DNA from 2 places in the Nocardioides maradonensis genome. Region 2 is predicted to be linked to the other one. Evidence: riboswitches for the same ligand, from Rfam matches in the RefSeq annotation. Region 2 holds a riboswitch; the other holds the start of a gene.
What was found. A riboswitch is a leader RNA that binds a small molecule or an ion and turns the genes downstream of it on or off. The one in region 2 is predicted to bind thiamine pyrophosphate.
Positions count from the first base shown of each region.

Region 1 (14,114 bases), on a different contig from region 2:
TCGGCGTCGAACACGATGGCCGGCCGGGCACCGCCCGCGGCGAGCCGGCGGCACGCGTTGACCAGCCGCGGCTGCCAGCGCCCGGCCAGCTCGGCCATCTCGCTGATGTACGGCGAGGTCGACTTGTCGGCGATGCCGCCGGTCGCGCGGTAGTAGGCGCGGATCTCCTTGCGGAGCGGGTCGAGGTTGGGGATGCCGTCACCGCTCGCGACGGTCGTGCCGCTCGAGCCGTCGGGCGCCATCGTGTAGCTGGTGGGCGGCACCATCGTGCTGTCGGTGGTCGGCGCACCGGCGATGTCGGCGGCGGCCAGGAAGTACGTCGGGTTCGGGATCTTGGTGTGCGCGTCGGCGTACCCACCCTCGAGGTCGCTCCATTGGTCGCCCACGTTCATGACGACGTGGTCGCCGAGGTCCTGCTCGATGTGCTTGCGCGTGTTGGCCTTGTACTCGACCGTGTTGCACGTCGGCGAGAGCGTGCAGGCGCCGATGTAGCCAGGCTTCGCGGACGGGTCGGCGGTGTTCCACTTCGTGTAGAGGGTGTCGTTGGTGAGGAGCGGCGTGCCGGTCGGGGTGCCATCGCTCGTGAAGCCCTGGGCGGTGAGGTTGCCGAGGGTGGCGTCCTCCTGGCTGAACGGCCGCCCGGTGATGCCGTAGAGGTCGTAGCCGCGCGCGACGATCTGGCGCAGCAGGTCGGGCATCCCGGGCACGGCGGGGAACGCCTGGTCCTGGACCCAGGTGTTGTTCACCGCGGGGTCGAAGTTGAAGTGGGTCGCCTCCTCGAAGGCGTAGTCCGACAGCAATGTCGAGTCGACGTCGAAGACGACGGCCTGGTGCGGTGCGTGATCCGCGGGGAGAGCGTCGAGGATGCCCTGCTCGATGGCCCGCACCTGGTGTGCGTACGTCGATCCGGTGAGGTCGGGCAGGTTGATCGGACCGCTCGACAGACCGGTGGGGTCGGGCCCCTTGCGCGCGCCGTAGTAGGTGCGGATCGTCGACTTCGCCGAGTCGATGTTCGGGATCTCCGCGCCGTGGTCGGGCGGAGCGACGGTGCCCGTCGCCTGGTCGACCACCATCGTGAAGTGGGTCCTGGGGGCGAGCTGCGGAGTGGCGGCTTTCTCGTTCTGGCGGGCCTGGGTGGGTCCGGCGACGAGGGCGGCGGCGGCGAGGGCCGCGGTGGCGGCGACGATGCCGGAACGGTGCATGGGGGTCTCCCGAGGGATCGACGGTGGCGGTGCGGTGACGGTAAGCCGCTCCTTGCGTGCCAGCAAGCAACTCCTTGCGGGCCGGCACCCCTAGCCAGAAACTAGAACCTGTTCTAGATTCGGCCCATGTCGCAGGCCATCCCCGAACGCCCCCTCAAGATCGTCGTCTGGTCGACCGGCACCATCGGCCGGCACGCCATCGCCGGTGTCGATGCCCACCCCGACCTGGAGCTGGTCGGGGTGTGGACGTCCACCCCGGAGAAGGAGGGCAAGGACGCCGGCGAGCTCGCCGGTCTCGGCCGCACCCTGGGTATCCCCGCCACCACCGACCGGGACGCCCTCATCGCCCTGAAGCCGGACTGCATCGTGCACGGTGCGATGACCGACGACCGGCTCTTCGAGTCGATCGAGGACCTCACCGGGTTCATCCGCGACGGCGTCAACGTGGTCTCCAGCGGGCCGGTGATCCTGGTCCACCCGCACGGCACCCTGCCCGACGACTTCATCGCCGGCATCGACAAGGCCGGCCAGGAGGGCAACGCCAGCCTGCACGTCAACGGCATCGACCCCGGTTTCGCCAACGACGTGCTGCCGCTGGTGATGACGAGCCTCAGCCAGCGCGTGGACCACGTCCGGGTCAGCGAGATCGCGGACTACTCGACGTACTACCAGCCCGTCGTCATGAAGGACCTGTTCGGCTTCGGGCAGCCCCTCGACACCAAGCCGATGCTCTGGGAGCCCGGCATCCTGTCCTCCGCCTGGGGTCCGGTCGTCCGCGTCATCGCCGCCGGCCTCGGCGTCACCCTCGACGAGCCGCTGACCGAGCACGTCGAGCGCCGCCCCGCCCTGCGGGCCAAGGAGGCGATCTCCGTCGACATCGCCGAGGGCACGATGGGCTCGGTCCGTTTCCAGGTGACCGGGAAGGTCGACGGCGTGCCCCGGATCACCCTCGAGCACGTCACCCGCACCGACGCCACGAGCGATCCCGACTGGCCCACGCCGCTGGAGGGCGACGGCTGCTACCGGATCGAGATCACCGGCGAGCCGTGCATGAAGGTGGAGTTCAGCCACCACGGCGAGAACGGCGACCACAACGTCTCCGGGATGATCGTCACCGCCCAGCGCCTGATCAACGCCATCCCCGCGGTCGTCGCCGCGAAGCCCGGGCTGGTGAGCCCGATCGACCTCCCGCTCGTCACCGGAAGGGGGCTGGTCGCGGGTCTCGATACGGCTCCCTCGTCCCTCGGGAGCCACTCGACCACCGGGAAGGCTGGCGCCTGATGCCGATCCTCGACCGCTTCGACCTCACCGACCACGTCGCCGTCGTCACCGGCGCCGGCCGTGGCATCGGTGCCGCCACCGCCGTCGCGCTGGCCGAGGCCGGCGCCGACGTCGTCATCTCGAGCCGCACCGAGAGCCAGCTCGCCGAGGTCGCGAGCCGGATCGAGGCGACCGGCCGCCGCGCCCTCGTCGTACCGGCCAACCTGAGCCACACCGACGAGGTCGCCGCCCTCGCCCAGCGCGCCTTCGACGAGTTCGGCCGCCTCGACACCGTCGTCAACAACGTCGGCGGCACCATCCCGAACGCCTTCCTCGACACCGACGTCGCCTACCTGGAGGAGGCGTTCCACTTCAACGTCGCCACCGCCCACGCGCTCAGCCGCGCGGCCGTCCCACTGATGCTGAAGTCCGCCGGCGACGACCGGCAGAAGTCGATCACCAGCATCAGCTCGATGATGGGGCGTACGGCGGCCCGCGGCTACCTCGCCTACGGCACCGCGAAGGCCGCGCTCGCGCACTGGTCCCGCCTCGCCGCGACCGACCTCGCGCCGACCATCCGGGTGAACGGCATCTACGTCGGCTCGGTGATGACGAGCGCGCTCGAGTTCGTCGCCGGCGTACCGGAGATGAAGGAGCAGATGGAGACCCGTACGCCGCTGGGGCGGATCGGCGAGGCCGAGGACATCGCGGCCGGCGTCGTCTACCTGGCGTCGCGGGCCGGGCAGTTCGTCACCGGCAAGCTGCTCGAGATCGACGGCGGGATCCAGGAGCCGAACCTCGACCTGGGGCTGCCAGACTTGCAGCCGTGACGACTTCGATCCCCACCGGCGCGGCCATCTCCCCCGACTCCGGAGAGCACTGGGCCGCCGAGGGGGCGTGGAAGGTCGCCGAGGGCATCCACCGGATCCCGCTGCCGCTCCCCATGGACGGCCTCAAGGCGATCAACGTGTACGTCGTCGAGGGTGACGACGGGCTCACCCTGATCGACGGCGGCTGGGCGATCCCGGTGGCTCGCGAGCTCCTTGACCGGTCGCTCAAGTCGATCGACGCGGGCTTCGGCGACATCAAGCGGTTCCTCGTCACCCACATCCACCGCGACCACTACACGATGGCGTCGGTGCTCGGTGGCGAGCTGGGCATCCCGGTCGCGCTCGGCCGCGACGAGCAGCCGGGTCTCGACCTGCTCAACAACGTCGACGCGTTCACCGAGAGCCCGTTCCTCCCGGTGCTGCGCAGCGCGGGCGCCGAGGACGTCGCGGCCGCATGGGCCGCCGGCCGGACCGAGGACGACCTGCCGGTCCCGGAGATGTGGCGCTACCCCGACCAGTGGCTCGAGGGCGACACCCGCTTCGAGATCGGCGCCCGCGCCATCGATGCCGTGCACACCCCCGGCCACACCCCCGGCCACTACGTGTACGCCGACCAGGCGGCCGGCCTGCTCTTCGCCGGCGACCACGTGCTGCCCACCATCACCCCGTCGATCGGCTTCACGGTGCCGCCGGTCGACCAGCCGCTCGGCGACTTCATGGCCTCCTTGGCCAAGGTCCGTTCGCTGCCCGACCTGCAGATCCTGCCGGCGCACGGGCCGGTCGCGCCGTCGTCGTACGCCCGCGTCGACGAGCTGCTCCTGCACCACGAGAGCCGGCTCGACCTGTGCCGCGAGTCGGTCGACGCGCGCGGCGACGTGACGGCCGAGATCGTCGCCCGCGACCTCGGCTGGACCCGGCACGAGCGCAGCTACGCCGACCTCGACGTGTTCAACCAGGGCATGGCCGCGATGGAGACCAAGGCGCACCTCGACCTGCTCGTGGCCCGCGGCCAGGCCGCGCTGGCCGTGCGCGACGGCGTCAGCTGGTACCAGCCCGCCCCGTAGCTGCCCGAGTGACCCAGGGTCACGCTGACGACGCCGCGCGCGCCGTTGCGTAGCATGGATGGCTCAGACAGGGGAGCACCCGCGGGGTGCTGAGAGTGCGGATCCGCTGCAGACCCTCCGAACCTGATCCGGTTAGCACCGGCGAAGGGAGTCCATCCGATGAACCGTGCACGCGCCGCCGTCTCCGCGACCGCCGTCCTCCTCGCAGCGACGGCGGTCGCCGGCTGCGGGTCGAAGGCCGCGACCACCACGTCGACGGCCCCGGCCGACCACAAGGTCGTGCTGGTCACCCACGACTCCTTCGACCTGCCCAAGGCGTTGCTCAAGCGCTTCGAGAAGTCCAGCGGCATCGACGTCCAGGTCACCACCTCGGGCGACGCGGGCGAGCTCGCCAGCAAGCTGCAGGTCACCAAGGACGACCCGCTCGGCGACGCGGCGTACGGCATCGACACGACCTTCCGGGCTGCGGTCACCGGTGCCGGGGTCGTGGACGGGGACCTCAGCCCGATCGACGTCGGCTACGTCTGCGTGAACGTCGACGACGCGTGGTTCGCCAGCCACCACCAGGCGCCGCCCACGAGCCTGGACGACCTGGTGAAGCCCGCCTACAAGGACCTCTTCGTGACCGAGGGCGCGACCACGAGCAGTCCTGGCATGGCCTTCCTGCTCGCCACGATCGGCACGTACGGCGACGGCTGGCAGGACTACTGGCGCCAGCTGGTGGCCAACGGGGCCAAGGTCGACGGCGGATGGACCCAGGCCTTCGAGAAGGACTACTCGGCATCCGGCGGAGATCGGCCGATCGTGGTCAGCTACAACACCGATCCGTCGTACGGGGTGAAGAACGGCAAACCCTCCACGCACGCGCTGCTCAACACCTGCTTCGCCGACACGGAGTATGCCGGCGTGCTGGCCGGCGCGAAGAACCCGACCGATGCGCGGAAGGTCGTCGCCTGGCTGCAGAGCGCGGCGGTGCAGAGGGTGCTGCCGACCAGCATGTACGTCTACCCGACCCGCGCCGGCACCCCGCTGCCGAGCAGCTGGAAGCGGTTCGCGCCGGTGCCGAGCAAGCCCATCGAGGTCTCCGCGTCCGACATCGCGGCGAACCGGCGCGACTGGACCACGACGTGGACAGACATCGTCTCCGGCTGAGCCTTCGGCCGGCCCTCGGCCATCTCGCCCTCGCCGCGGTCCCGGCCGCGGTGCTGGCGGTGTTCTTCCTGCTGCCCGTCGGCGGCATGGTCGCCCACGTCGACTCCTCCGGGTGGGCGCTGCTCGGTGACGACCGCACCCGCCGGGTCGTGTGGTTCACGGTCTGGATGAGCACGCTCGCGACGGTGCTGTCCGTGGTGCTCGGCCTGCCCTGCGCCTATGTCACGCACCGGCTCCGGTTCCCGGGCCGCGGCCTGCTGCGCGCGCTCCTCCTCGTCCCGTTCGTTCTGCCGACCGTCGTCGTCGGTGTCGCGATCGGGCGGCTCGTCGACAACGGTGCGTTCGCGATCCTGCTCGGCCTCGTCTTCTTCAACGTCTCCGTGGTCGTCCGCACGGTCGGGGTCGCGTGGGAGTCGCTCGACCGCCGCCCCGCCGAGGCCGCAGCCGCCCTCGGTGCGTCCTCGGCGCGGGTGTTCCGCTCCGTCACCCTGCCCGCTCTCCGCCCGGCGCTCGTCTCCGCGGCGGTCGTCGTCTTCCTCTTCTGCGCGACCGGCTTCGGCGTCATCCTCACCCTGGGCGGTCTGCGCTACTCCTCGGTGGAGACCGAGATCTACCTGCTCACCACCGGCGGCATCACCGGCTTCCCCGAGCTCAGCGCGGCCGCCGCGCTGTCGCTGGTGCAGCTCGCGGTCGTGGTCGTCCTGCTGGCTGTCGCGGCGCGGTTGCGGGCCACCCCCGACCCGACCGTACGACGCCTCCCGGCCACCCCCGCCCGCCCGCGGCTGCGGGACGTCCCGGTCCTCGGGGTGACCGCGGCGGTGCTGGTCGCGCTCGCCATCCCGCTCGTCTCGCTGGTGCTCGGGTCCCTGCGGCGCGACGGCCGCTGGACGCTCGTCTTCTACCGGTCGCTGCAGAGCGACGGCGGCGGCCTGATCCGGGTGCCGATCACCGAGGCGCTCGGCAACTCGCTGCGGATCGGCCTCGAGGCCTCGGCCCTGTCGCTCACCCTCGGACTGCTCGTCGCGTTCGTCGTCACCCGTCGCTCCCGCAGCGTCGCCGAGCGCCGGGTGCGCGCGGTGTTCGACGGTCTGTTCATGGTGCCGCTCGGGGTCTCCGCAGTCACCCTCGGCTTCGGCTTCCTGATCACCCTCGACCGGCCCCCGGTCGACCTGCGCGAGAGCCCCTGGCTGGTGCCGATCGCCCAGGCACTTGTCGCGCTCCCGCTCGTGGTGCGGATCCTGGTCCCGGTGCTCGCCGGCATCGACGACCGGCAGCGGCAGGCCGCGGCCTCCCTGGGCGCCGGCCCGTTCCGGGCCGCCCTCGTCGTCGACGTCCCGGTGCTCTGGCGGCCGCTGCTCGCCTCGGCCGGCTTCGCCTTCGCGGTCTCGCTCGGGGAGTTCGGCGCCACCAGCTTCCTGGTCCGTCCCGAGACGCCGACGCTGCCCGTGGTGATCTACCGGCTCAGCGGCAGCCCCGGCCAGCTCAACTACGGTGCGGCCATGGCTGCCTCGGTGATCCTCGCGGCCACGGCCGCCGCCGTGGTGCTCGTCGTCGAGCGGCTGCGGGTGCCGGGGGTGGGATCGCTGTGACCCTGTCGGTCGAGAACCTCGCCGTCGACGTCGGCGTCCCGCCGCTGCGGGCAGTGGCCGATGTCGACCTGACCCTCGACGACGGCGAGGTGCTGGCGGTCCTCGGCCCGTCCGGCTGCGGCAAGTCCACGCTGCTGCGGGCTATCGCCGGCCTCGAGCCGCTCGCGACCGGGCGGATCGCGTGGGACGGCGCCGACCTGTCCGGCGTACCGACCCATCGGCGGGGGTTCGCCCTGATGTTCCAGGAGGGTCAGCTCTTCGACCACCTCACGGTCGCGCGCAACGTCGCCTACCCCTTGCGGCTCCGGGGCGCGACGCGTCGCGCTGCCGCGGCGGAGGCGAGCGACCTGCTCGACCTCGTCGGCCTGCACGCGTACGCCGACCGCCTCCCGCGCACACTCTCCGGCGGTGAGAGGCAGCGGGTCGCGCTGGCCCGGGCGCTGGCCGCCCGGCCGCACCTGCTGCTCCTCGACGAGCCGCTCAGCGCGCTCGACGCGGGCCTGCGCACCCGGCTCGCCGCGGACCTGCGTCGCATCCTCACCGAGGCCGGCACCACCGCGCTGCTCGTGACCCACGACCAGTCCGAGGCGTACGCCGTCGCCGACCGCCTCGCCGTCATGCGCGCCGGCCGCGTGGTGCAGCAGGGGCCGGTCGCCCAGGTCTGGGCCCACCCCGCGGACGCCGAGACCGCCCATTTCCTGGGGTACTCGCGGCTCCTCGAGGGCGACGCCGCCCGCCGCCTCGCCCACGCCGACCGGGTCGCGCTGCGGCCCACCGCGCTCACGACCAGCGACCACGGCGATCTCGAGGGCGTCGTCCGCGCGGTCCACGCCACCCCCGACGCCACCCGGCTCGTCGTCGACGTCGACGGCATCGGCGAGCTCGACGCCACGACGGACGGCACGCCCCCGGCGATCGGCGACACGGTCCGCCTCGCCCCGACCGGCCGAGGCACCGCAGACCTCTAGACTCCCCGGGTGCGCAACGGAGCGGAGAGGTCGACGTACCGCCTCGCCTACCCGCTCCTCCTCGCGACAGCCGGGACGATGGCAGCGGCCACGGTCTACGTGCATGTCCGCTACGACCGCCCGATCCTCGACCCCGAGGGCAGCTTCCTCGGCCCGTCGTACATCCGGATCCCGGTGCTTCTGCTGCTCGCCCTGGCGGTCGACCTGGTGCCGATCGCGTGGTGGCAGTCGCGCCGCAAGCGCAGCGCCTTGCTGCCCCTGATGCGGGACCGCTGGCACAGCCACTGGACCGCCGAGCGGCTGCGGCTGGTCGTGCTCGGCGTCGCGTGCTTCTACGTCACCTACGTGGGCTACCGGAACCTCAAGTCGGACCTGCCGTTCGTGCGGATCGGCGACAACGGGATGCCCCTGCTCTACGACAACGAGCTGCACAAGCTCGACCGCGTGCTGTTCTTCGGGCACGACCCGAGCGACGCGCTGCAGGCGGTCCTCGGCACCCATGCGGCGTACCTGCTCTCGCCGGTCTACCTGTTCTTCCTGCCGCTGGTGCCGGTGGTCATCACGCTGTGGGCGGTGTGGTCGCGCAACATCTCCTACGGCTACTGGTTCGTCGCCAGCCAGTGCCTGGCGTGGGCCTTCGGGACGCTCAGCTACTACCTGCTGCCCACCCTCGGGCCGGGCATCGCGTTCCCCTCGGAGTACCAGGGCCTCCCGCACACCAGCACCACGGCGCTGATGGAGACGATCGTCGACACCCGCGGCCGGTTGGTCTTCGGCGGCGTCACCAACACGGTCAACTCGATCGCCGGCTTCGCCAGCCTGCACACCTGCATCACGCTGCTGGTCGCGCTGATGGTCAACTACACGATCCGCAACCGGGCACTGCGCGTCGCCTGCTGGGTCTACTTCGGCCTGGTCGTCGTCTCGACGCTCTACTTCGGCTGGCACTACCTGGCCGACGACATCGCCGGCGCCGCGATCGCGATCGTCTCGTTCTGGCTCGCCGCGGTCGCGAGCGGGCAGCGGTTCGGCCGCGACACCCCGATCAGCCCCTACCCCCGCCCCGAGGGTGCGGTCCCGTTCTGGCGGGTCCCGCTCACGTGGCTGCAGCGACGTACGACGACGGAGGACCCATGATCCGCATCCCCGGTCTCGGCGGCTGGTCCGAGGACCCGCTGTGGGCCAGCTTCTACGACTGGACCGTCGAGCACCCCCGTGCGGGCGGAGCGATCTGGCGCACCGGCATCCGCAGCGACCTCTCCCGCCTGTACCGGGCGGCCGACGAGATCGGCCGGCAGCCGGCGGGCGCCAGGATCCTCGACATCCCGTGCGGTGGCGGCGTCGCCCTCCGCGGCCTGCACGAGGGCCAGGGCGTCGAGTACGTCGCCGCCGACATCGCGCAGACCATGCTGGACCGCACGATGCGGGCCGCCGAGCGGCGCGGTGTGGCCGACCAGGTGATCCCGCGGCTGGCCGACGTCGGCCGGCTCCCGTTCGACGACGGGGAGTTCGACCTCGTGGTCAGCTTCACCGGCCTGCACTGCTTCCCGGACCCCGAGCTCGCCGTGCGCGAGATGTCCCGGGTGCTCCGCGTCGGCGGCGTGGTGACCGGCAGCGCCCTGACCAACGACACCGGGATCGCGTTCGAGCCGATGCGCCGGGTCGGCCGGGTGGCGGGCCTGCTCGGCCCCGGCTGCACCCGTGACGACCTCCGGAAATGGTTCGGCGCCGCTGGTGTCGACGACCTCGTCGTCGACACCAGCGGCGCCATCGCCTACTTCAGGGGCGTCCGCCGCGCCTGAGCGCGGCCGCCGCGGTCAGTGACCGCCGGATTCCGCGAGCCGCTTGATCGAGGCCTCGATCTCGGCCTCGGCGGCGGCGCGGTCGGCCCAGTTCGAGCCCTTGACCGACTTGCCCGGCTCGAGGTCCTTGTAGCGCTCGAAGAAGTGCTGGATCTCGTCGAGGTCCCACTCGGCCACGTCGGGCAGGTCCTGGATGTCGTCGAAGCGCGGGTCGACCGGCACGCAGAGGACCTTCTCGTCCTGGCCGGCCTCGTCCTCCATCACGTACATGGCGACCGGGCGGGCCTTGACGACCGTGCCCGGGTAGACCGGGAAGGGCAGCAGGACCAGTGCGTCCAGCGGGTCGCCGTCGCCACCGAGGGTGCCCTCGATGTAGCCGTAGTCGGCCGGGTAGACCATCGACGTGAAGAGCACGCGGTCGAGGCGGATGCGACCAGTCTCGTGGTCGACCTCGTACTTGTTCCGGCTGCCCTTGGGGATCTCGATCAGAACATCGAACTCGGCCACTGCAGTTCCTCCACCACTCGTGCCTGTCCGTCCAGGCTGTGTCACGCCGCCCGGTGCGGGCGACGCGGAGCATTGTCGCGCACAATAGGCGCGCAGCGCAGTCGAGGCCCCGCTCGGGGGCCGGTGGGAGGGTGAGCGAGTGGCCGACGTGGCCTCAGGGGTACGCCGCAAGGCGCTGGTCGCGATCCCCACGGTCCTGGCCCTCGTGGTGGCCGTCGCGGGCCTCGTCGGCTGGCGCACCGGCCGCCTCGACGACTGGTGGCACCAGGTCCGCGGCGACGCCGTCGCGGCCGGTCCGGCCGCGGTCGCGCCGCCGCGGGGCGTGGAGGCGCCCGACGTCGTCCGGCCCGGGGTCGTGGCGCAGGCGGTCACCGAGCGCGCCCTCAGCCGCTCCCGGATCGCCGCCGCCCTGGCCCGGCCGCTCGCCAAGGCGGCCTTCGGTCCGCACGTCCTCGCTGCCGTCGGCACCCTCGACGGCCCCGGCCTGACCTACCGCTCCGCCTCCTCCGGCAGCTTCCTCGCGACGCCCGCCTCGACGACGAAGCTCGTCACCACCACGACGGCTCTCTTCGCGCTTGGGCCGGCCCACACCTTCGACACCACCACGGTCCTGACCGGCTCCGGCGCGAACCGCCGCCTCGTCCTGGTCGGCGGCGGCGACCCCTACCTCGCGTCCGCTCCGGAGAAGGACGACCCGTCGCCGACGTACGACCTGCACCGGGCGGACGTCACCACCCTCGCCTCCCGCACGGCCGCGGTGCTGCGCCAGCGCGGCATCCGCCGCGTCCACCTGGGCTACGACGCCTCGCTCTTCTCCGGGCCGGCCGTCAACGCCCACTGGGAGGTCGACTACGTCTCCAGCGGCGAGGTCGCGCCGACGAGCGCGCTGTGGGTCGACGAGGGGCACACCGCAGCGGGGGAGAGCGTCGCGAACCCGCCGCTCACCGCCGCCACCGTTTTCCGCAAGGCCCTGGCCCGCCGTGGCATCACCGTCACCGGCGCGCCGACGCCGACGGTGGCGCCGAAGGGAGCCAGCGCGGTCGCGAAGGTGACCAGCGCCCCGATGGCCCAGATCGTCCAGCGCATCCTGCAGGTCAGCGACAACGACGGCGCCGAGGTCTTGCTCCGCCAGCTCGGCCTCGCCGAGGAGGGTCAGGGCTCGATCGCCGCGGGCCGGACCGCCGTCCAGCACGTCCTCGCCGCCAACGGCATCGGCATGCAGGGCAGCGTCCTGTACGACGGCAGCGGCCTCTCCCGCCACGACCTGATGTCCCCGAACGTGCTCGTCGGCGTGCTCCGGCTCGCCGCCGGCGGCGCGCACCCCGAGCTGCGCGCGATCATCGAGGGCCTGCCCGTCGCGGGCTACAACGGCTCGCTCGTCGACAGCTCGGGCGGTCCGACCCCGCAGGGCTGGGGCCGGGTCCGGGCCAAGACCGGCACCCTCACCGGCGTCACCGCCCTGGCCGGCATCGGTGTGGACCGGTCCGGCGACCCGATGGTGTTCGTCCTGATGGCCGACCACGTCCCCGCCGGCAAGGACGCCCTCGCCCGCCAGTGGCGCGACCAGGCCGCCTCCGCGCTCGGCGCCTGCCACTGCGGCTGACCACCCACCACCGTCGTACCTGACCAACGCGTTGGTTTTTCGCGCGCAACCCAACGCGTTCGTCAGGTACGACGCACCCCTGGCCTCCCCCGTAGGCTGAATCCATGAGCGACGCGCCCGCCCCCGAGATGATCGACTGGAAGCTCGCGGTCGCGCTGGGCGCCAAGATCGCCGGTGAGGGACCGGCGGTGTCCCGCCTCCAGGCGGACGAGGCCGTCGCCGAGCTCCGCTCCGACGCCCACCGCTCCACCTCCCTGGTCCGCGACTTCACCGGCCTCGACGCGCCCGACGGCACCGCGCCGATCCTCGTGGTCGACCGGCCCGGCTGGGTCCGCGCGAACGCCGAGGGCTTCCGCACCGCGACCGGCCCGCTCGTGCAGAAGCTGACCGAGAAGCGGCCGCCGTCCGGGCTGAGCCGGATGATCGGCGCGAAGGTGACCGGTGCCGAGGTCGGCGGCCTGCTGGGCTACATGGCCGGAAAGGTGCTTGGCCAGTTCGACCCCTTCCACCCCGACCACGGCCGGTTGCTCCTGGTCGCCCCCAACGTGGTCCACGTCGAGCGCGAGCTCGAGGTCGACCCGACCGACTTCCGGCTCTGGGTGTGCCTGCACGAGGAGACCCACCGGGTCCAGTTCACCGCCGTCCCGTGGATGCGCGACCACCTCTTCTCCGAGATCGCCGCCATCACCGGGGCGATGGAGCCGGCCAGCCTGCTCGAGGGCGGCGCCGAGCGGTTCGCCGAGATCATCCGCGCGGCCCGCACCGGCGGCAGCATCATCGACATGGTCAGCACCCCCGAGCAGCGCGAGATCCTGGACCGGGTCACCGGCATGATGTCGCTGCTCGAGGGACACGCGGACGTGGTGATGGACGACGTCGGCCCCGAGGTCATCCCCAGCGTCGACGCGATCCGCGCCAAGTTCACCCAGCGCCGCAAGGGGCTCGGCACCCTCGACCGCGTCCTGCGCCGGCTGCTCGGCCTCGAGGCCAAGATGGCGCAGTACCGCGACGGCGCCACCTTCGTCCGCGCCGTCGTCGACAAGGTCGGCATGCAGGAGTTCAACGCCGTGTGGGCCGGTCCGGAGCACCTGCCGTCGAAGGCCGAGATCTCCGATCCCGAGGCCTGGATCACCCGAGTGCTGTGAGTCTCCACCCGGCCCTCGCCGCCTGCCGCCAGGGCGTACGACGGACCCTCGCGACCCTCGAGCCGGGTGACGCCGTCCTGGTCGCCTGCTCGGGCGGGCCCGACAGCCTCGCGCTGCTCTCGGCGGCCGTCTTCGAGGCGCGTCGGCCCGGCCTGCGGGTGATCGGGGTGACCGTCGACCACGGCCTGCAGGAGGGGTCGGCCGACCACGCGGCCCGCGTCGTGGAGCAGATGGCGGCGATGGGCGCCGACGAGACCGCGTCGGCCCGGGTCACCGTCGAGGCCGCCGGCCTGGGGGTGGAGGCGGCCGCGCGGCAGGCCCGGTACGAGGTCCTGGAGCAGGTCCGCGAGCACTTCGGGGCCGCCCTCGTGCTGCTTGGCCACACGCGCGACGACCAGGCCGAGACCGTGCTGCTCGGGCTGACCCGCGGCTCGGGCGGGCGCAGCCTGGCCGGGATGCGGCGTACCTTCGACCACTACGCGCGCCCCTTGCTCGACGTCGGCCGCGACGACACCGTCACGGCCTGCCAGGTCGAGGGTCTGACGACCTGGGAGGACCCGCACAACCTGGACCTCAGCTACACCCGCGTGCGCGTACGCCGCCGGGTGCTGCCCGTGCTCGAGGACCAGCTGGGGCCGGGCGTGGCCGCCAACCTCGCGCGCACGGCCGACCAGCTCCGTGACGACGTCGACCTCCTCGACGCCATGGCCCGGGCGACGTACGCCGACGTCGGCCGGCCCGACGGTGTCCTCGTCGGCCCGGTCGTGCACGCGCACCCGGCGCTGCGGACCCGGGTCCTGCGCCTCGCCGCCCTCGCGGCCGGGGCGATCGACGCCGAGCTGTTCCACGTGCACGTCCAGCAACTCCTGTCACTCGTGCTCGGGGAGATCCGGGGCGAGGTCCAGCTCCCGGGTCACGTGACCGGGTATCTCGCCGACGGTCGCCTGCGGTTCCGCTCCACCCGTGTGGAATCCTGAGTTCATGGAGTCCTC
Region 1 is NZ_BAAHAZ010000003.1:65,440-79,553, reverse strand. Features, by position in the region: gene ACYVAQ_RS03900 (HAD family acid phosphatase) at 1-1,202, opposite strand, end outside; gene ACYVAQ_RS03895 (NAD(P)H-dependent amine dehydrogenase family protein) at 1,329-2,483, shown strand; gene ACYVAQ_RS03890 (SDR family oxidoreductase) at 2,483-3,292, shown strand; gene ACYVAQ_RS03885 (MBL fold metallo-hydrolase) at 3,289-4,356, shown strand; TPP riboswitch at 4,416-4,523, shown strand; gene ACYVAQ_RS03880 (thiamine ABC transporter substrate-binding protein) at 4,516-5,508, shown strand; gene ACYVAQ_RS03875 (ABC transporter permease) at 5,484-7,097, shown strand; gene ACYVAQ_RS03870 (ABC transporter ATP-binding protein) at 7,094-8,065, shown strand; gene ACYVAQ_RS03865 (phosphatase PAP2 family protein) at 8,075-9,202, shown strand; gene ACYVAQ_RS03860 (class I SAM-dependent methyltransferase) at 9,199-9,867, shown strand; gene ACYVAQ_RS03855 (inorganic diphosphatase) at 9,883-10,419, opposite strand; gene dacB (D-alanyl-D-alanine carboxypeptidase/D-alanyl-D-alanine endopeptidase) at 10,514-11,977, shown strand; gene ACYVAQ_RS03845 (zinc-dependent metalloprotease) at 12,082-13,122, shown strand; gene tilS (tRNA lysidine(34) synthetase TilS) at 13,119-14,099, shown strand; gene hpt (hypoxanthine phosphoribosyltransferase) at 14,104-14,114, shown strand, end outside.
Region 1: it holds a riboswitch for thiamine pyrophosphate, as region 2 does, so the genes downstream of both, ACYVAQ_RS03880 (thiamine ABC transporter substrate-binding protein) here and ACYVAQ_RS22695 (thiamine phosphate synthase) in region 2, are expected to answer to the same signal.

Region 2 (14,114 bases):
GCGGCCCCGCTGGCACCTGCACGGCCACGTCCACCCCCACGGCCGGTCGATGCCCGACCGGCAGCTCGGTCCCACGACCATCGCCAACGTGATCCCCTACCGCGTGCTCACCGTCCCCACGGAGGCCTCCGATGGCTGACACCGGCTCACCGCACGCCGACGCCGAGAGCGACTTCCTCCGCGCCCGTCGTCAGCAGGTCCTCGGCGCGGTCGCCGGGCGGTTCCGCGCGGACGGCGAGGACGAGCGCAGCCTGCTGTCCTTCGACGACGTGGTCGCCGCCCTCGGCCGGCGCGGCGAGCAACGCCTCGGACTGCTGGTCATCCCGCTCGACCGCGTCGTCGGCTCGGTGGACCGGACCCAGGAGTTCGACCGGCGCTTCCGCCCCACCAGCAACCGCAGCCGCGCCCGCTGGGAGCGGATCGCCCGGGCGATGCGGCGGGGCGAGGAGATCCCGCCGATCGAGGTGTACAAGCTCGGCGACCTCTACTTCGTGCGCGACGGGCACCACCGGGTGTCTGTCGCGAAGTCCCTCGGGCTCGACGTCACCGAGGCGGACGTGACCGAGATCCTCACCAAGCTCTCTCCCGTGGGCCTGACCGGCCGCGGCGACCTCGAGCGCAAGCACTGGCGCCGGATCTTCCTCGAACGGGTGCCACTGACCGGCGAGGCGCGCGCCTCGATCGAGGTCGCCAACCCGGACCGCTACCACCGCCTCGCCGAGATGGTCGGGGCCTGGTCGGCCCGCCGGATGCACGCCGAGGGCCGCTACCTGACCCGGGCCGAGGCCGCGGACCTCTGGTACCGCGAGGAGTACCTGCCCGTGCTCGAGCTGATCGAGACCGTCGGGCTGGCGCTGCCGTACGAGACGCCGACCGACACCTACTTCCGGGTCGCGTGCGAGCGCTACGAGCTCACCCGCGAGCACACCTGGGACGCGGACGCGCTCGAGGCGTTGCGAGGACGCCGGCGGCGTACCTGATCGCGGGACGCACCCTCAGGCGGTGAGCCGCTCCCCCGACCCCGCGTCGAAGACGTGCATCTTCGCGGTGTCGACGACCAGCCGGGCCTTGTCGCCGGCGCGCACCCCCGACTCGCCGGAGAGGCGGGCGGTCACCTGGGTGCCGGAGCCGTGCATGTCCTGGCCGACGTCCTTGGCGAGGTCCTCGAGTCCCTCGGCCCGGGCGCCGGCGCCGCCGACGTTGAAGTAGGCGTAGACGTCGGAGCCCATCGACTCGACGAGGTCGACGGTCACGTCGACCGTCGTGCCGTCCTCCCCGGCGACCGAGGCGTCCTCGAAGTGCTCGGGACGCAGCCCGACGATCACCTCGCGCCCGGACCCGCCCTCGATCGCGCGCCGCAGCTCGTCGCCGAGCGGCAGCCTGCCGAGGCCGGTCTGCAGGGCACCGTCCTCCACGGTGGCGGGCAGGAAGTTCATGGCCGGGCTGCCGATGAAGCCGGCGACGAAGAGGTTCGTGGGGCGCTGGTAGAGCTCGGTGGGCGACCCGATCTGCTGCACGACGCCGCCGCGCATCACCACGACCCGGTCGCCGAGCGTCATCGCCTCGGTCTGGTCGTGGGTGACGTAGAGCGTGGTCGTGCCGAGCGTCTTCTGGATCTTCGCCACCTGGGTGCGCATCTGCACGCGCAGCTTGGCGTCCAGGTTGGACAGCGGCTCGTCCATGAGGAAGGCCTTCGGGCTGCGCACGATCGCTCGGCCCATCGCCACCCGCTGGCGCTGGCCACCGGACAGGTTCGCGGGCTTGCGCGGCAGGTGCTGGGTGAGTTCCAGCATCTCCGCGGCCTCGGCCACCTTCTTCTTGATCGTGGCCTTGTCGACCTTGGCCAGGGTGAGCGGGAAGGCGATGTTCTCCTCCACCGTCATGTGCGGGTAGAGCGCGTAGGACTGGAACACCATCGCGATGTCGCGGTCCTTGGGCGCGCGGTCGTTGACCCGCTCGCCGTCGATGACCAGGTCGCCGCCGGTGATGTCCTCCAACCCGGCCACCATGTTGAGCGTCGTCGACTTCCCGCAGCCCGAGGGCCCGACCAGGATGATGAACTCGCCGTCGGCGATCTTCAGGTTGAAGTCGTGGACGGCCAGCGCCCCGTCGGGGTACCGCTTCTCGATGTGGTCCAGGACGATCTCGGCCATGGGTGCTCTCCTTCTCGGTCCGGGCGCTCAGCCCTTGACCGCTCCCGAGGTCAGACCAGCGACGATGCGGCGCTGGAAGAACAGGACGAACAGGACGATGGGGATCGTGATCACCACCGCCGCGGCCGCGATCGGCTGCGTGGGCTTCTCGTAGGTGGTGGCGCCGGTGAAGTAGGCCATGGCCGCCGGCACCGTGCGCGCGTTGTCGGTGGCGGTCAGCGAGATCGAGAACAGGAAGTCGTTCCAGGCCGCGATGAAGACCAGGATCGCGGTGGTGAAGACACCGGGCATGGCCAGCGGCGCGATCACCCTCCGGAAGGCCTGGTACGGCGTGGCGCCGTCCATCTTCGCCGCCTTCTCCAGCTCCCACGGGATCTCCCGGAAGAACGCCGAGAGCGTGTAGATGCCCAGCGGCAGCGCGAAGGTGATGTACGGCAGGATCAGGCCCGGCCAGGTGTCGAACAGGTGCGTCGCGGTCTCGATCTTGAACAGCGGCGTCACCAGCGCGATCTGCGGGAACATCGAGATCAGCAGCGACATCGCCACGATCGCGCGCTTGCCCGGGAAGTCGAGCCGCGCGATGGCGTACGCCGCCATGGTGCCGAACAGCAGCGCGATGAACGTCGAGATCAGGCAGATGCCGATCGAGTTGATGAGCGCCCGGGTGAAGTCGGCGTTCTCGAAGATCTTGCGGTAGTTGTCCCAGGTGGCGCCGGTCGGCCAGTACTTGCCGTCGTTGAGCGTGGCGTCGCTCTTGAACGACAGCGCGAGGATCCAGAACACCGGGACGAAGGCGTAGACCAGGACGATCAGGTCGATCGCCGCCCAGCCGAGCTTCTTCGCGGGAGTCGCGGTCTGTGCACTCATGTCAGCGTCCCTCCTCCTGGCCCGGGGCCGCCGCGCCGAAGACCTTCACGAACACGAACGAGATGATCGCGATGGAGACGAAGATCAGCACCGACATGGTCGAGCCGATACCGAGGTTCAGGCCCCGGATCAGGTTGTCGTAGGCGAGCATCGAGACCGATCTCGTGTCGTTGCTGCCGGCCGTCAGCACGAAGATGTTGTCGAAGATGCGGAACGCGTCGAGGGTGCGGAACAGCAGGGCGACGAGGATCGACGGCTTGATCAGCGGCACCGTCACCTTCCAGAACCGCTGCCAGGCGCTCGCCCCGTCGAGCGAGGCGGCCTTGAGCAGGTCCTCGGGCACCAGCGAGAGACCCGCCATCAGCAGCAGCGCCATGAAGGGCACCGTCTTCCACACCTCGGCCAGCACGATGATCCAGAAGGAGGGCCACTTCTGGGTCAAGGGCGCACTGCCCCCGAACAGGTGGGAGAGCCAGCCGACGTGGGCGGTCCACGCGAACTGCCACGAGAACGCTGCCACCACGGTGACGATCGCGTAGGGGACCAGTGCCGAGGTACGCACGAGGCCGCGACCGACGAGGGTGCGGTGCATGACGATCGCGAGCAGCATCCCGAGCGCCAGCTCCAGCGCCGTGCTCACCACCGTGAGCAGGATCGTGAACCCGAAAGCCTTCCACCACAGGTCGTTGCTGAGCACGGTCACGTAGTTGTCGAACCAGATGAACTTGTTCTGCCCGGGGGTGCGCAGGTCGGCGCGGAAGAACGACAGCCAGATCGCGTAGAGGATCGGGTACGCCGTCACGACCAGCATGGTGATGACGGCCGGCGCGCAGAGCAGCAGGCCGAGCCGGCGCTCCTGCCGCTTGCCCTCGCTGTGCCGCTGCCGGGCGATCTCGGCGCCGGCGACCTCCTCGGTGGTGGTGCTCACGGCAGGATCCCCTTCCCATCGATCGCCTGCTGGATCGCCGACGTCAACGCCTCGGTGGTCGCCGGCGGGTCGATGCTCGCCGGGGGCGACAGCGTGGAGGAGATGACCGTCGAGATGTTCTGGTACAGCGGCGTCGCGGGTCGCGGCACGGCCGTCCTCAGCTCGGCGAGGATCTCCTTGTACTCCGGGTACGCCGCCTGCAGCTGCTTGTCCTGGTACAGGCTGGCCAGCACCGGCGGCTCGTTGCCCGCGGCCGCGAACTCGACCTCGTGCTCGGGCGAGCGCAGGCACATGGCGGCGTCGTACGCCTGCTGCGGGTGCTTGCTGTAGGCACTGATCGCCAGGTTCATCCCGCCCAGCGTGGCGCGGCCCGGCTGGCCGGGCGCGAAGGACGGCAGGGTGGTCCACGCCAGGTCCTTGTAGACCGCCGGGTCGGCGGTCTTCATCGAGCCGTAGGTGTAGGGCCAGTTGAGGGCGAAGGCGGCCTCGCCGGTCTGGATCTGCTGGAACACCTCCTGCTCCTGGCTGACCGACATCGACGGGCTGCCGAGCCCGTCGGTGGCGAGGTCGTGGATGATCTTCAGCGCCTGCGTGGTCTTGTCGTCGATGGTGACCTGGGTGCTGTCGGCGTTGACGATCGTGCCGCCGAGCGAGGACAGGATGGTGTTGAACAGCACCACGTAGCCCTCGTACTCCCGCCCGGTGACGGAGATGACGTGCGGCTTGCCCTCGCTCTTCAGCTTCTGGGCGTCGGCGACGACCTGGTCCCAGGTCGTCGGCGGGGTCGGGGTGAGCGACTTGCGGTACCAGAGCAGCTGGACGTTGGTGTGCTTCGGGATCGCGTAGAGCTTGCCCTGCCACGTCGCCGTGGCCAGAGCGGGCTTGACGACGTCCTTCGACGCGGCGGCGCGCTGGTCGCCGGTCAGCTCCCGGATCCAGCCGGCCTGCGCGAACTCGGCGGTCCACGTCACGTCGAGGCCGAGCAGGTCCATGCTGTCGCTGTGCGCGGCGAGTCGGCGGACCAGCTGCTCGCGCTGGCCGTCGGCGTCGCTGGGCAGCAGGTTGCCGACGATCTTGTACGCCCCGTGGGCCTGCTGGTTGCACTCGGCGATGATCTTGTCGAAGCCGGTCTCCGCGGCGCCGCCGTACAGGTTGATGACCGGTACGCCGCCGCTGCCGCCGCACCCGCTGAGCAGCGAGGCGACGAGCGTGCCGGTGAGGATCAGGGCCGACCTGCGGTACGGCGAACGACCGCGGCCCTTCGGAACCCGTCGGATGGAGCTGACCACCGGCACTCCCCTTCCCGAGATGGAAGCGTGACGCCCGTCACAGTCCTCAAACTAGGACGGTCAGTCCCCGGATTGCAACCACACCGCCGTGTCGGTCGGGAGGCCGCCGGCGTCCAGCGGTCCGCTCGCGACCAGGACCTCGGCGTCCGGCGGAAGCTTCACGACGGCGGGGCCGAAGTTGACCAGGACGGCGGTCGTGCCTGCGTCCGTGGTGAGGGTGAGCGACAGCAGGTCCTCGTCCGTCGCGTCGTCCCACGCCAGCGTCGAACGACCCAACCCGCGCTCGCGGCGCAGCCGCAGCAGGGTGCGGTAGAGCTCGAGCGTCGAGCCCGGGTCGCCGTCCTGGCGGTCGGGGGCGAGGTCGCCGTACTCCTCGGGCTGCGGGAGCCAGCTCGCCTCCCCCGGGCCGAAGCCGTACGACGGCGTGCCGCTGTGCCACGGCACCGGCACCCGGCAGCCGTCGCGGCCGCGGTCGCGGTGGCCCGAGCGCTCGTACGTCGGGTCCTGCCGCGCCTCGTCGGGCAGCCGGGTCGCGTCGGGCAGGCCGAGCTCCTCGCCCTGGTAGAGGTACGCCGATCCGGGCAGCGCCAGCATCAGCGTGGTCGCCGCGCGGGCTCGTCGCAGGCCGAGCGCGGCGTCGGGCTGCGGGTCGTCGGCACCGATGCCGGCGATGGAGACCGTCGGCGTCGGCGGGTAGCCGAGCCGCGTCGCGTGACGCGGCACGTCGTGGTTCGACAGCACCCAGGTCGCGGGGGCGCCGACCGCACCCGTCGACTCCAGGGAGCGGTCGATGGCGGCGCGCTGCAGGGGCGCGAGCCACGGGGTCAGCAGGTAGTCGAAGTTGAAGGTCTGGTGCATCTCGTCGGGCCGGACGTAGCGGGCGAGCCGCTCGGTCGGGGTCACCCAGGCCTCGGCGCAGAGGATCCGCTCGCCGTCGTACTCGTCGAGGAGGGTGCGCCAGCTGCGGTAGATCTCGTGCACCCCGTCGCGGTCCCACATGGGGAACTCGCGGGTCTCCACCTTCTGCGGGTCCAGCGACATGTCCTGGTCGGGCAGGCCCGGCTCCTTGACCAGCCCGTGCGCCACGTCGACCCGGAAGCCGTCGACGCCACGGTCCAGCCAGAACCGGAGCACCGACTCCATCTCGGCGCGGACCTCGGGGTTGGTCCAGTCGAAGTCGGGCTGGGAGGCGTCGAAGAGGTGCAGGTACGACTGCCCGCCCTCGACCCGCTCCCAGGCCGGGCCGCCGAACACGCTCGGCCAGTTGTTCGGCGGCTCCTCGCCGCCCGGGCCCTTGCCGTCGCGGAAGAGGTAGCGCGCCCGCTCGGGGCTGCCGGGCGGGCTGGCGAGCGCTGCCTGGAACCACGGGTGCTCCGAGGAGGAGTGGTTGGGGACCAGGTCGACGATGACGCGCAGGGCCAGCTCGTGGGCCCGCGCGATCATCGCGTCGGCGTCCGCCAGCTTCCCGAACAGCGGATCGACGTCGCGGTAGTCGGCGACGTCGTACCCGGCGTCGTTCTGCGGGGAGGTGTAGAACGGCGAGAGCCAGATGGCGTCGACGCCGAGGTCGACCAGGTGCTGCAGCCGGCTCGTGACGCCGGGCAGGTCGCCCACGCCGTCACCGTCGGCGTCCGCCCAGCTGCGCGGGTAGACCTGGTAGATGACGGCGTCGCGCCACCACTCGCTGTTCGCGTCCGAGAGCATGCGACCACCCTGCCAAAGCGACGGGCGGCGGCCAAGGCGTCTTCTCAGGCCTCGACCTCAGGCCTCGACGTAGACGCTGCTGCCCATCTCGACGAACTCCGCGGACTTCTGGGCGAACTGCTTGCGCACGTCCTGGCTGATCCGCATCGAGCAGAACTTCGGGCCGCACATCGAGCAGAAGTGGGCGGTCTTGGCGTTCTCGGCGGGCAACGTCTCGTCGTGGAACGCCATCGCGGTGACCGGGTCGAGCGACAGCGCGAACTGGTCGTGCCAGCGGAACTCGAAACGCGCCTTCGACAGCGCGTCGTCCCACTCGCGCGCGTGCGGGTGGCCCTTCGCGACGTCGGCCGCGTGGGCGCTGAGCTTGTACGTGATGACGCCGGTCTTCACGTCGTCCTTGTTCGGCAGGCCGAGGTGCTCCTTGGGCGTGACGTAGCAGAGCATCGCGGTGCCGTGCATCGCGATCGTGGCCGCGCCGATGGCACTGGTGATGTGGTCGTAGCCGGGCGCGATGTCGGTGACGAGCGGGCCGAGCGTGTAGAAGGGCGCGCCGTGGCACCAGTCCTGCTGCAGCACGACGTTCTCCTCGACCAGGTTGAGCGGGACGTGGCCGGGGCCCTCGACCATCACCTGGACGTCGTGCTCCCAGGCGCGCTTCGTCAGCTCGGCGAGGGTGCGCAGCTCGGAGAGCTGGGCCTCGTCGTTGGCGTCGGCGGTCGCGCCCGGGCGGAGGCCGTCGCCGAGGGAGAAGCTGACGTCGTACCTCTTGAAGATCTCGCAGAGCTCGTCGAAGTGGGTGTAGAGGAAGTTCTCCTCGTGGTGGGCCAGGCACCAGCCGGCCATGATCGAGCCGCCGCGGCTGACGATGCCGGTGACGCGGTGCGCGGTCATCGGGACGTAGCGCAGCAGCACGCCGGCGTGGATCGTCATGTAGTCGACGCCCTGCTCGGCCTGCTCGATGACGGTCTCGCGGAACAGCTCCCAGGTGAGCTTGTCGGCCTGGCCCTTGACCTTCTCCAAGGCCTGGTAGATCGGCACGGTGCCGATCGGGACCGGGCTGTTGCGGATGATCCACTCGCGGGTCGCGTGGATGTCGTCGCCGGTGCTGAGGTCCATGACGGTGTCGGCGCCCCAGGTGATCGCGTGAGTGAGCTTGTCGACCTCCTCGGCGATGCTGGACGTGACCGCGGAGTTGCCGATGTTGGCGTTGACCTTCACCAGGAACCGGCGGCCGATGATCATCGGCTCGGACTCGGGGTGGTTGATGTTGACCGGGATGATCGCGCGGCCCGCGGCCACCTCGCTGCGGACCAGCTCGATGTCGCAGCGCTCGCGCTGGGCGACGTACTCCATCTCCTTGGTGACGATGCCCTGGCGGGCGTAGTGCATCTGGGTGACGTTGGGGCGGGTGCGGTCGCCACGCTCGTCGATCCACTCCTTGCGGAGGTGCGGCAGGCCCTCCTCGGGGACCGAGCCGGGGCCGGCGGTGGTGTAGCGGTCGAAGGTCTCGCCGTTGGTGAGCTGCACGCGGGTGACGGGGACCTCGAGGTCGCCGGTGAGGACGCGGGTGTGGGCGGGGTGGACCTGGTTCATGCTGTGCTCCTCGGTTGGGTGGGGTGGACGTGCGCGACGGGACCCCGGCCGCGGCCGAGCTCCCAGTCCTGGCCGATCAGCAGCTGGCGGCGGACGAAGGTGTCAGCACTTCTCGCTGCGTCGGGGAGGTCGTGACCCAGGGCGAGGTACGCCGCCAGCGCGCTCGCGTGGGTGCAGCCGGTGCCGTGGTCGTTGGTCGTCGGGAGGTCGCCGCCCGCGGTGAGGACGAGCCCCGGGTGCTCGGGGCGACCGAGGGCCTCGTGCTCCTCCTGGTTCGGGGTGATGACGGTGGCGACCGGGATCAGGTGCGCGCGGTAGGCGTCGCGCACGGCGGCGTCGGCGAGGGTCGCGCCGGTGGAGGCGCGGAGGACCGGGTCGACGACGAGGGTGCGGCCCGTGCACCTCTCCGCGACGAGCGCGACGACCTCGGGTGTGCCGAGCATGCCGGTCTTGACGACGGCCGGGTCGAGGTCGCTGAGGACGGCGTCGAGCTGGGCGGCCACCACCTCGAGGGGGATCGTGTGGATCCCGCGGACCGCGACCGTGTCCTGGGCGGTGACGGCGGTGACGACGCACGCGCCGTGCACGCCGAGGGCCGCGAAGGTGGCGAGGTCGGCGGCGATGCCGGCGCCGCCGCACGAGTCGGTGCCGGCGACGGTGAGGACGACGGGCGGGGTCATCGGACGGCCTCGAGGAGGGCGCTGACGACCTCGGCCGGGTCGTGGGCCCGCATGACGGCTCCCATCACGGCGACGCCGTGGGCGCCGTCGCGTCGTGCTTCCGCGGCGTTGGCCGGGGTGATCCCGCCGAGGGCGAAGACGGGGATCGGGAGGTCCTGGAAGGCGGTCGGGGGCAACGACGGTCCGTAGCCGGGCTTGGAGTCGGTGGCGGCGTACGGCGAGAGGGTGGCCCAGGCGGCCCCCTCCTCCGCGGCGGCCCGCACGGCCTCCGGCGAGTGGCACGAGCGACCCCATGCCCCGCCGCTTGCTTGCCGGCAGGTAAGTACTTGCTTGCCGGCAGGCAAGTGGAGACCGACAGCCCCGGGCAACGGTGTGTGGGCGGTGATCACGGTGGCCCCGACGCCGACGAGGGCGGCGGCCAGGGCGGCCCGGGCCGCCTCAGGCTCGTCGAGCTCACGCAGGACCACGTGGGTGGCACCGGCCTCGACGCACTCCGCGACGGTGCGGACCAGGGACCGCCCGAGCCGCAGCTGCGAGCGGTCGGTGAGGAGCAGCAGGCGGGGCAGGTCCATCACGCCCGCCCGACCATGCCCGCGACCGGGGACGAGGCCCGTGCGGTCGCCCTCCGCGGGATCCGGCCCGCCTCACGCGCGGCCACCCCCGCCTCGACGCCGAGCCGCAGCGCCTGCGCCATCCGCGCCGGGTCGTCGGCGCGGGTGATCGCGGTCGCGGCCAGCACCGCGTCGCAGCCCAACTCCATCGCGAGCGCTGCGTCGGACGCCGTGCCGACCCCCGCGTCGAGGACCACCGGCACCGACACCGCCGCCCGGACGGCCTCGATCGCGTGCGGGTTGAGCACGCCCAGCCCGGACCCGATCGGCGAGCCGAGAGGCATCACGGCCGCGCATCCCGCGTCCTGCAGGCGACGCGCCAGCACGGGGTCGTCGGTCGTGTAGGGCAGCACCGTGAAGCCCATCCGCACCAGGGTCGCGGCCGCCTCCAGCAGCTCGATCGCGTCGGGCAGCAGGGAGATCTCGTCGCCGATCACCTCGAGCTTCACCCACGACGTTCCGAGCGCCTCCCGGGCGAGCTCGGCGGTCAGCACCGCCTCGCGGGCCGTCCGACAGCCGGCCGTGTTCGGCAGCAGGCGTACGCCGAGACCCAGCAGCGTGGCCAGCAGCCCTCCGTCCGAGGTGCCCGAGGTGCGGCGTACCGACACCGTCACCAGGCCGGGCGCCGCCGCATCGACGACGGGCTCCACGAGGTCCATGCGCGGCAGGCCGCCCGTGCCGAGGAACAACCGTGACGACAACGTCTCGCCGGCGATCACCAGGTCAGCCACCCTGCACCGCCGTCACGATCTCGACGACGTCGCCGTCGGCCAGCGGGGTAGTGGCGTGCTCGGCGCGGGGTACGACGCACGCGTTGACCGCGACCGCGATGCCGGCCGGGTCCGGCGGCAGCAGGTCGGCGACGTGCGTGCCCGCGTCGATGTCGCGCGAGGATCCGTTGACGGTGATGGTCATGCTGCCTCCCTGGCATCGACGTGATCGGCGATCAGCTGCGCCGTGAGCGGCGCGAGGAGCACCCCGTTGCGGCCGTGCCCGGCCGCCAGCAGCACCCCGTCCTCCCCCACCGGCCCGATGAGCGGCAGGTGGTCGGCGGTGGCCGGCCGGTCGCGGGCGACCGCCTCGACGAACTCGGCCCGGTCCAGCCCCGGCAGCAGCTCGCGCGCCGCGTCGAGCAGCACGTGCACCCCCTCGACGGTCACGACCGGGGGACCGTCGTGCTCCTCCGAGGTCGCCCCGATCACCACCTCGTCGGACCCGGTCCGCGGGACGACGTACACCGGCCGACCGTGGACCAGGCCGCGCACCGTGTGCGCCGGCCGCTGCGCCGGGCCCGCCACACGCACCCGCAGGATCTCCCCGCGCACCGGCCGGACCAGGTCGGTGAAGGGCGCGGGGAGCCGCGCGCCGGTGGCGACCACAGTGACGTCGACCTCGTTGGTTGAGTAGCCGCGAGCGCCAGCGAGCGGCGTATCGAGACCAACCCGCTCGAGCAGCGCCGCCACGACCCGCCGCGGGTCGACGCTGTGGTCGTCCGGCAGGTACGCACCGCCCACCACGCGCCCCAACCCGGGCTCACGCGCGACGACCTCCCGACGGTCCAGCGACTCCGCCGCGACACCGGCCGCGGCGAGCAGCCCGACCTGCCGGTCGATCTCCTGGAGGTCCGAGGCGTCGGCGGCGGCCAGCACCGTCCCCGTCGTGTGCAGCGGTACGCCGAGGCGGGCGGCCCACCCGGGCCACAGCACCAGCGACGCGCGGCCGAGCCGGAACAGCTCGGTCTCCCCGTGCCACAGCTCGCCGGCGGGCGAGAGCATCCCGGCCGCGGCGTACGACGCCCCCGACCCGGGGGCCGGATCGACGACCTCGACCGCGTGGCCGCGCCGGAGCAGCTCCTCGGCACAGGCGAGGCCGATGATCCCGGCCCCGAGCACGCGCACCCTCATCGCCCCAGTGCCTCCGCGAGCGCGCGGACCGCGGCCACCGGGTCCGGCTCGCGCCAGATCCCACCGATCACGGCGACCCCGTGCGCGCCGACGTCCGCCACGGGCCCGACGTTGCGCGGCGTGATGCCCCCGATCGCCACGACCGGCAGGCCCGACCCGACCACCCCACCCAGCCCGTCAGGTCCCAGCGGCTCCGGTAGTCCCGCCTTCGAGGACGACACGAACACCGGCCCGACGCCGGCGTAGTCGGCACCGGCCGCAGCCGCCGCCACCACGTCCGCACCGGTCCGGCAGGTCGCCCCGACCAGCAGGTCCGGCGCGATCCGCAGTACGTCGGCCACGGCGATGTCAGTCGCCCCGACGTGCACACCGTGGGCGCCCGCCACGAGCGCGACGTCGACCCGGTCGTTGACGACCACGGTGGCGCCGGTGGCGAGCGCGGCGCGGGTCAGCGCCACCAGTCCAGCGCCGTCCAGCGTCTTGTCGCGGACCTGGAAGCAGTCCACCCCCGCGGCCACGAGGGCGGGCAGCAGGGAGAGGTCGTCCACGGACGACACCAAGCACATCAACTTCGGCACCAACGGGTGCTCCTTCACGTTCCTTCGCCGGTATGAGCCGGATCAGGTTCAACGGTCGGAGCGGTGTCAGCTCCCTCTCAGCCCGCTACCGCGGACTCCCGTGTGGTCGACGCCGACAGTAGCAGCCGTCGTACGGCGAGGGCAGCGGCCCGTCCAGCACGCGTCGCGCCGATGGTGCTGGCCGAGGGTCCGTAGCCGACGAGCTGCACCCGCGGATCGGCCGCGGCCGTCACCGCGGTCTGGACGTCGCTGCCGCCCGGCAGCAGCGCGATCCCGCCGTACGACGAGCGCAGGTGCAGCGGCGCCAGGTGGTCGACCGCGGGGCGGAAGCCGGTGGCCCAGAGGATGACGTCGACCGGCTCGAAGGCGCCGTCCGCCCAGCGCACCCCGTCCGGCTCGATCCGCTCGAACATCGGGCGACGGTCGTAGGCGCCCAGCGACGCCGCGAGCGCCTCCTGCGGCCGCAGCGCCAGCCCGGTCACGCTCACGACGCTCGCCGGCGGACGGCCCGAGCGCACCCGCTCGAGCACCTGCCCGATCGCGGCGCGACCGTCGAACCGCTCCTGGTTCCAGACCGGCTCGCGCCGGGTCACCCAGAGGGTCGAGGTGGTCGGCGCGAGCTCGCCGAGGAACTGCACCGCCGAAGCGCCGCCACCGACCACGAGGACGCGTTTCCCATGGAAATACGCGGGTCCTGGGTAGTCGACGGTGTGCAGCTGCTCGCCGAGGAAGGTGCCCGCCCCGGGGTAGTACGGGATGAACGGCCGGGTCCAGGTGCCGGTCGCGTTGACGATCGTGCGGGTGGTCCACGATCGCGGTCCGGCGTGCACCACGAGCAGGTCACCGTCGCTGGTCACGCTGTCCACCCGCACCGGCCGCTCGACGGGCAGGTCGTGGGTGCGCTCGTAGTCGCCGAACCACGCGGGGACCACCACGTTGGCCCGTTCCTCCGAGCCACCCGGAGCGGGCGCGTCCGGCAGGTCCGCGACGCCGTGCACGTCGGCCATCGTGAGCGAGTCCCAACGGTGCTGCCAGGCGCCGCCCGCGGTCGCGTCGGCGTCCAGCACCAGGTGGTCGAGGCCCAGCCTCTTCAGGTGGTACGACGCCGACAGGCCGGCCTGACCGGCCCCGATGACGATGGCGTCGTAGGTATGCACGTGGGTGGAACAACCCGGTCTGCCGGCCCATGCCCGGCGCCTGATGTCTACTGCGCCACGAGCTGATCGACCTTGGCGAGCAACCGGGTGCGCTCGTCGGTGGCCAGCGGCACCGCGAGCTCGTTCAGCCACGCTCCCACCTCGTCGGGACGGATCTGCCGGTGCTCGGTGGGCTGCCCGGCCCGCCTGATCGTGACGGCCTGGTGGGTCAGCGTCACGTGCCGGTTGTCGACGTAGCGCGCGACCATCAGCCCGGACCGGAAGTGCGAGGCCGGGAAGGTGCTGGTGAAGTGGTGGCCCTCGACGACGTCGGAAGGGTGGACCGGGAGCAGGTCGATCGTGTGCAGCCGCTGCCACCCGCCGTCGCGCTCGCGGTGCAGCTCGAACCCGCCGACCTCCGGCGCCGCCACGACCCGGCTGCGCCAGCCGTAGTGCTCGGCCTCCCGGCCGTCCTCCAGTGGGATCGGCCGGATCAGGCTCATCCCGAAGCCCGGGTCGCACAGCCACCAGCGCTCGCCGAGCCGGACCCCGACCGTCAGGTGGGTGCGGGCCGCGACACCGCCCGGGTTGTCGACGCGGCCGAGCTGGCGACGTACGTCGTACCCCAGCCGCTCGAGCACCGCGGCGAACAGCGAGCCGTGCTCGAAGCA
Region 2 is NZ_BAAHAZ010000028.1:10,865-24,978, reverse strand. Features, by position in the region: gene ACYVAQ_RS22760 (metallophosphoesterase family protein) at 1-139, shown strand, start outside; gene ACYVAQ_RS22755 (ParB N-terminal domain-containing protein) at 132-980, shown strand; gene ACYVAQ_RS22750 (ABC transporter ATP-binding protein) at 996-2,153, opposite strand; gene ACYVAQ_RS22745 (carbohydrate ABC transporter permease) at 2,181-3,020, opposite strand; gene ACYVAQ_RS22740 (carbohydrate ABC transporter permease) at 3,022-3,948, opposite strand; gene ACYVAQ_RS22735 (ABC transporter substrate-binding protein) at 3,945-5,237, opposite strand; gene ACYVAQ_RS22730 (glycoside hydrolase family 13 protein) at 5,298-6,941, opposite strand; gene thiC (phosphomethylpyrimidine synthase ThiC) at 6,999-8,534, opposite strand; gene ACYVAQ_RS22720 (bifunctional hydroxymethylpyrimidine kinase/phosphomethylpyrimidine kinase) at 8,531-9,214, opposite strand; gene ACYVAQ_RS22715 (thiamine phosphate synthase) at 9,211-9,786, opposite strand; gene ACYVAQ_RS22710 (thiazole synthase) at 9,786-10,547, opposite strand; gene thiS (sulfur carrier protein ThiS) at 10,549-10,740, opposite strand; gene thiO (glycine oxidase ThiO) at 10,737-11,729, opposite strand; gene ACYVAQ_RS22695 (thiamine phosphate synthase) at 11,726-12,277, opposite strand; TPP riboswitch at 12,310-12,418, opposite strand; gene ACYVAQ_RS22690 (NAD(P)-binding domain-containing protein) at 12,385-13,464, opposite strand; gene ACYVAQ_RS22685 (arylamine N-acetyltransferase family protein) at 13,512-14,114, opposite strand, start outside.